2 regions of the Soonwooa sp. genome follow, and region 2 is predicted to be linked to the other one. Evidence: riboswitches for the same ligand, from Rfam matches in the RefSeq annotation. Region 2 holds a riboswitch; the other holds the start of a gene.

Region 1 (3,869 bases), on a different contig from region 2:
TATTAGAAGAGAAAGGCAAATTCTTGGTTGGATAGATATCAAATAGATTATTCACACCAATTGTCAAATTAAAATTCTTATTGATGTTATAACCAATCGACAAATCGGTGATTATCTTATCCGAAATTAGTTGATGTTCGTTAGGAAGTGTAATTCCATCAAAGTTGGCATCAAGAATATCGGCACCCCAAACTTTTCCGTAATAGGTATTTCTTAAGTAAAAATTAAAATCTTTCCAAGACAAATTATGTGAAAGACTCGCCTTAACTTTTGGCACAGAATCTTCCAAATAAATACGAGATTTTTCAGAGAAATAAACATTTTCTAAACCTGCATTTCGTAACAAATCCGAAGCATGAATATCACCAACTTTCTGAGTTTTGGTAAGGTTAATAGCGAAATCATTATTTAATTTGAAATCGCCTGTTCTATAATTATGACTCACGACAACATCCAAACCTTTGGTTTCGGTATCGATAGAATTTGCAAAAAACTGAGCTGCATTTACACTTGCACGGTCCAACTCATTTCTTACAGCCTGTAAGTTCGGATTAGCTTCAATCTGTTTGTCCGTCGGTCTTGAGAACTGATCTGTCAATACAATTCTGTTATCAATTTTAATGTAATAGGCGTCCGCAGTAATATTTAAATTAAGTGTCGGGATTTTGTATGCAAAACCTGCGCTCACTGATTTTGAAGTTTCCTGTTTTAAACTCGGAATCCCGAAACCTTTTGCAATTTGAGATTCGTTGCTAAAAGTTCCAACTTCTTTTAGCTCACCATTGACAAACAAAGTCGAAGTTGTGTTGTAATAAATCTGATGAATAGACGGCGCACGGAATCCTGTCGATCCTGCAAAACGGAAATTAAGCTGATCTGTAAGTTTTATTCTAGACGCCAATTTATAGTTAAAAGTCGATCCAAAATCCGCATAATTCTCATAACGCAAAGCAGCATCAACTAACAACCAATCTGTGAAATTAAATTCTGCGTCAGCGTAAGCTGCATAAGAGTTTCTGCTTTTGTCTGTTTTATTTTCATTTCTAAAACCAGCAAAAACTTGAGAACCGCCTGGCAAAGCATTTCCAAAGAAATCTGTAGGATTAACAGAAGTCAGCGTCTGAGGATTTCCGTTAACATCATAAGCCGTGTAAGAAGCCTCCTCACCAGAATTTATTTTGAAATTTTCATGACGTTGCTCGAGTCCAAAAGCAAGATTCAAACCTTTGAAAACATCAAAAGATTTATTAAATTCTAAATTAACTGTGTTTTGTAAAAATGCTAAACCTCCAGCTTTAAAAGATGACGGCGACGCAAATCGCAAACTGGTATTGCTTGTATTTTTAATGGTATAATCAAAACTATTTTGACCGAAAGTATTACTAAGATCAATATTCCAACCATCAAATTTCCCTCTGACGCCGGCAGAGAACGACACGTCTTGGATGCTTGTGTTAATTTGTGGTAAGTAACCATCAAGATACAATCCAGTAAAAGTTCTTGATTGTGATGGACGTCTGAAAAAACCTCCTGAAGAACCATTTCTTGTCGAATATCCACCGAAAGTGTAGACCTTCCAGTCATCACTTATTGGTACTTCAACATTTGCAAATATTTGATGGCTATTAAGTTTGGACTGTCCAACTTGCATGTTAAAATCTTTTCTTGTTAAACCGCGATATGCCAACTCTTGATCGGTAAAATAATTCAGTTGATCTTTTGTAAAAGAACTCGGATTTAAAACCGATTGCAACGCAGAAATACTATTAGCAGACTGGATTTTCGACTGCAAATCGCCACCGAAATAGCTAACATCTTGCGCATATTGATGTATTAAATTCACAAAATCTTGTTCACCAGCTGAACCTTTCAATTGTCCAATATTGCTAAAATAAGACGCCAAGTTCACACCATTTTCAGCAGCTCTTTTTTCGATAGCATTATAGGCATTGTAGATAGGATCACTTTCTGTACCTGCTCTTCTTGTTGGTTCACGGAATTGTGAAGACCAAGTTAAATTATAAAAACCGCCTTTGCTGCCGATTTTGTTGCCATAATTCAAGTCCACTTGAAATTGTTGTCCATCATAATTCCCCGTGTGATCGTTAGCAGTCGGTGTCAAATAACCTCCATAATTAAACTGTCCAGTCAATTTTCCAGTATCACGTTTCAATTGCAAGTTGAGCACTCCTGCAATCGCGTCCGATCCATATTGCGCTGATGCACCATCGCGAAGAACTTCGATTCTGTTAAGCGCAAAAGCTGGAATTGCATTAAGGTCTGTCCCAACAGTTCCTCTTCCTGGCGTCCCATTTACATTGATTAAAGCGGAAGTATGTCTTCGTTTTCCATTAATCAAAACTAAAGTTTGGTCTGGTCCCAAACCGCGTAACTGCGCAGGATCCAAGTGATCCGTTCCATCAGCATTGGTCTGAATAGTCGATGTAAAAGACGGCGCAATCGAATTAAGAATTTGGTTGATGTTAGTCTGTGGCAACGACTCTTGCAAACCTTTTAGGTTAAACACATCGACAGGAACAGGACTATCTGCTTTTGATCGTCCTCCACTTCTAGAGCCAACAATCACCACTTCCTCAATATGCTTAGCAGAAGTTGTATCTTTGGGTTTTGCAACTTCTTGAGCTTGAATAGAATAAACTCCTGAAAAGAAAACAACAGCTGTCGTAACAACGACTTGTTTTCCTCGATTAAAATTAATTTTAGATTTCATATTTTAAAAATTTACTTTTAAGTTTAGAGCAAAAAAAACTTCTTCCAGCCAAAGCTGAAAGAAGTTATTATAGACAGGCATCCTAAATACCCGACAAATATCGTATTTCAACTTATTTTTCCTTTTTTCAAAGGCTGAATGTAACACCTTACCATATTTTGGCAGGTTGTTAAGACATCAATGGGTCAGATCCCTCCGTCTTTCTTAATAAGTATGACAACAATTCGCAATCATGCTACAAACTTAGGCAGAATAAATTTTTTGACGAAATTTTTTTAACGTGACAAAAATCACTTCATATATAATAGATTGAAAATCTGACATTTAAAAGACTATTCAAGGCATACGAAGTACAAAAACAAAACTTTAGTTTTACGGATTTCCTTTTTATTTTCCTTTTAAACTTCACTATCTTAGCTTCATTAAATAGGCTTAAAAATGAGCAGAAATACGGATGCCAACCGAAAAGCGCACAAGAAAAAAATCGACCAAAAGAAGAGGAAAACTCAAGAATCCGAAGAAAAACGAAAAGCTAGATTAAAAGAAATTAGAGCCAGTTTTATTGAGAAGGAGAATCAACAACAAGATAGCGAATCATGAAAATTTTACATACTGCCGATTGGCATTTAGGAAAACGCCTAGACCGATTTTCACGATTGGAGGAGCAAATTTCGGTGATGAATGAAATCATCGAAATCGCTGATGAACACAAGGTTAACATGGTAATTATTGCGGGCGATTTGTTCGATAATTTCAATCCAAGTGTTGAGGCGGTTGAACTTTTTTATAAAACTTTAAAACGACTGTCAAACAACGGAAAACGTCCCGTAATCGCCATTGCAGGAAATCACGATTCTCCCAATTTGATTAATGCGCCAGATCCTTTGGCTCGCGAATGCGGCATTATTCTTATCGGACATCCTCAAGCTAAAATTCAAGAATTTGAAGTAGAAAATTTCAAAATTATAAATTCTCTAGAAGGATTTTTAGAATTAAAATTAAATCAGTTCGCATATCCAATTCGACTAATTCATACGGCCTACGCCAATGAAGTTCGGTTGAAACAGTATTTCGGTGAAGAAAAAGAAAAAGCTTTGAACGAAACTTTAGCCGAACATTGGAAAACTATTACCGACGA
Region 2 (3,869 bases):
TTCGATGGTAAAGTTAAAGAAGCCTACGACATCCATAACAAGTTGGTGGACATCACAAGACTAATTTTTGCAGAAGGAAATCCTTGCGGTGTTAAAACTATTCTTGCAGAAATGGGAATTATTAAAAATACTTTGAGATTACCCTTAACAAAAGCTTCGGAAGGTCTACAAGATAGGATCAAAGCTGAAATGAAAAATATATAATTAAGTGGGCTTCGGCCCATTTTTTATTTTAAATATGATTACAACTAAACCTGCAACGCAATTCGATATCGAGTTGATACAGAAGCTTGCCAGAATTTCTTGGGAAGACACTTACTCAAAGATTTTATCAAAAGAGCAGTTAGAATATATGCTCGATATGATGTATACTGAAAATGCAATTTTAGAACATTTTCAAAATCCTAATTATCATTATTTTTTAATATTTGATGATGAAACGCCTTTGGGATTTGTTGGTTTCGAACATCATTTAGAACCTAACACAACCAAGTTGCATCGCATTTATCTTGTGCCAGAAGCTAAAGGAAAAGGCGCTGGAAAATTTGGTCTTAATCTCGTTAAAAAACATACCCAATCCGTGGGAGATAATCGTATTATTTTAACAGTGAATAAAAATAATGTTGCGCGTCAATTTTACGAATCTCAAAACTACAAAGTCTACGGCGAAGCAGTTTTCGATATTGGAAGTGGTTATGTAATGGACGATTATTTAATGGAATTTAATTTATAAGTTTGATTTCTATTCAAGAAAATAAATACTAAAACGCAAATCAAAAGCAACCAAATATAATAAGATTGGCTAATAAGTTGGATGTAGTCAATCTTATTTTTTCCAAAGCTCACCAAGATTAATACCTGCGCACCGTACGGAATAATACCTTGGATAATACATGAGAAAATGTCCAATACCGAAGCCATTTTTCGAGGTTCAAACTCATAATGCTCAGAAATTGGTTTTGCAACTTTTCCCGTTATCAAAATCGCAATCGTATTATTTGCAATACAAGCATCAACAAGACTTACCAAAACGCCCATTCCCAACATTGCAGAAAATCTCGATTTTATCGATTTTAAAATTTTATTTAAAAGAAATCGTATACCACCCGCATATTCGATAATTGCAGCTAAACCGCCTGTTAATAAGGATAGAAGGAATATCTCAGTCATCGAAGTAAAACCATTATAACTTTCCTTTGCAAAACTTAACAAGTCCATACTGTTATTTGATAGACCGATAATTCCTGACACGACAACACCAATTAATAAAACGAAAAAAACATCAACGCCTGCAAATGCCAAACCTATAACCAAAATGTACGGAATTAAAAGATAAAAACTGCCGCTTTGTCTAGATAAATCCTGTATTTGGGTAACTTCCGAATTATTAAAAAGTAGAATAAAAATCGTTATTAAAAATGCTGGCGCTGCAATCCAAAGATTAGTTCGGAATTTATCAGACATTTTACTTCCCAAAGATTGTGCAGCAGCAATTGTCGTGTCAGAAATCACCGAAAGATTATCTCCAAACATTGCGCCTGTCAATAGTGACGCTGCGATGAGGTTAACATCGGCGCCACTTTTTGTTGCCAATTCGATAGCGATGGGACCAAGTGCTACAATGCTGCCAACCGAAGTACCGGACGCCAAAGATAAAAACGAAGCCAATATAAAAATACCAAGCGCAATATAATTAACAGGAATATATTCTAAACCTAAATTTACGATAGCATCAACGCTTCCCGACGCTTTAGAAACGGTAGAAAACGCGCCTGCCAAAAGATAAATAACGCACATAGTTAACACATTTTTATCACCCAAACCTTTCAGAAATTCGTCCATTTTTGTTTTAAATGGAAGTTTGATGATTAGAAAAGCAGTGATAATTCCTAGTGCCATGGCAATAGGAGAGGGCAAGGCATAAAAGTCGTTAAGATAAATTCCTGCTCCTAAAAAACTTAGGACAAATACTAAAAAAGGAATCAAGCTGATAAAGCTTTCGCGAGGTTTATGTTCTGTTGTCATACGTCGTTATTTGGCGAAGTCAGCAGAAGATAGTGCAACATTTTTTCCAAAAATTGGCTTATCGTTTTAGCACCTTGCTTGTTTTGCAGGTTGCTACCTCTGCTGAGGTTCGTGATAAAAGTGTGACAAAAATAGGTGTAAAAACTTAAAGTACCAAATCGTTACGAAATCTTAGACCATTTGTTTTTGCCTTTATATTGTCTAATGTAGAAGTTTTTCATGCTTTGATGATTGGGATGGACAAGAAGTGCATCTTTCTCTAAAAGTTGTTCTACAGCGAGTTTCGCCAATTTTATAATTTGCGAATCCGTCATGAGGTTTAACTTTTTAAAATCGACAACACCACTTTGTTGTGTCCCCAAAATGTCGCCTGGACCTCGAAGTTCCATATCAACTTCGGAGATTTTGAAACCGTCATTGGTTTCGCACATCGTTTTGATGCGTTTGCGACTTTCCGCAGAAAGTTTGTCAGACGTCATCAAGATACAATAACTCTGTTCAGCGCCTCGACCAACGCGTCCACGCAGCTGATGAAGTTGAGAAAGTCCAAATCTTTCGGCGCTTTCGATAACCATAACTGAGGCATTCGGGACATTAACGCCAACTTCGATAACGGTTGTTGCAACCATAATTTGTGCGTTTCCCGAAGCAAAATATTGCATCGCTTGGTCTTTTTCATCGGGCTTCATTCGGCCATGAAGCATTGCGATATTATAACTTTTGAAATGGTTAAGAATATGGTCAAAACCATCCTGTAAGTTTTTGTAGTCTAAAGTTTCAGATTCTTCGATTAATGGATAAACGAAATAAACTTGACGTCCTTTTTTTAACTCTTCGTGGCAAAAGTTGTAAACATAAGCGCGGTCTTTTTCGCGACGGTGTGCTGTGACAATAGGTTTTCTACCAACTGGCATTTCGTCAATCACGGATACATCAAGGTCAGAATAAAAACTCATCGCCAAAGTTCTTGGGATTGGCGTTGCCGTCATCACCAAAATATGTGGCGGAATTTTGTTCTTCGCCCAAAGTTTGGCGCGTTGTGCTACACCAAAGCGATGCTGCTCATCAATAATTACCAATCCTAAATTTTTGAACTGTACGATGTCTTCCAAAACGGCGTGCGTCCCAATCAAAATGGAAAGTTCACCAGATAATAATTCTTCGTGGATGATTTTTCGTTCTGACGTTTTGGTAGAACCTGTCAGCAATTTGACTTTAACATTAGAATCTTTTAATAAATCCTGAATGGAATTAAAATGTTGTTGCGCCAAAATCTCAGTCGGTGCCATCATACAACTTTGGAAATTATTATCCATCGCAATTAACATCGTCAAAAGTGCAACCATCGTTTTACCCGATCCAACATCGCCTTGTAACAAGCGATTCATTTGGGTGGAGCGCTTCATATCGGTTCGGATTTCTTTGAGAACGCGTTTTTGAGCGCCCGTCAAATCAAAAGGTAAATTATTGCTATAAAAATTATTAAAATAATCGCCAACAATCGGAAATGGATTTCCGATGGATTTGGTGTGTTGATGTAGTTTTTTCAAACCAAAACCTAACTGGAAAAAGAAAGCTTCCTCGAATTTTATTCGGCGGTTGGCTTGTTGTGCCAACTGTGGATTTTGAGGGAAATGTATGTTGTAAAATGCATCTAATCTTCCTAAAAGTTTTAAAGCTTTTATTAAATTTTCGGGGAGATTTTCGTCGATTAATTGTGGCAGGTTTTTTAGAATTTCATAGATAACATTCTGAAACAACTTATTGTTAATGCCTCTTTTGGTGAGTTTTTCGCTGCTGGAATAGACGGGAAGCAAAGTGCCAGAAATGGCTTTTGCTTCGTC

The links. A riboswitch is a leader RNA that binds a small molecule or an ion and turns the genes downstream of it on or off. The one in region 2 is predicted to bind S-adenosylmethionine.
Region 1: it holds a riboswitch for S-adenosylmethionine, as region 2 does, so the genes downstream of both, RT037_RS06005 (TonB-dependent receptor plug domain-containing protein) here and RT037_RS11570 (Na+/H+ antiporter NhaC family protein) in region 2, are expected to answer to the same signal.

Annotation. Positions count from the first base shown of each region.
Region 1 covers NZ_DAMBQF010000007.1:93,461-97,329, reverse strand. The annotation lists gene RT037_RS06005 (TonB-dependent receptor plug domain-containing protein) at 1-2,731, opposite strand, end outside; SAM riboswitch class I at 2,841-2,945, opposite strand; gene RT037_RS06000 (hypothetical protein) at 3,170-3,331, shown strand; gene RT037_RS05995 (exonuclease subunit SbcD) at 3,328-3,869, shown strand, end outside.
Region 2 covers NZ_DAMBQF010000028.1:31,685-35,553, forward strand. The annotation lists gene dapA (4-hydroxy-tetrahydrodipicolinate synthase) at 1-204, shown strand, start outside; gene RT037_RS11565 (GNAT family N-acetyltransferase) at 239-733, shown strand; gene RT037_RS11570 (Na+/H+ antiporter NhaC family protein) at 709-2,025, opposite strand; SAM-I-IV-variant riboswitch at 2,056-2,148, opposite strand; gene recG (ATP-dependent DNA helicase RecG) at 2,187-3,869, opposite strand, start outside.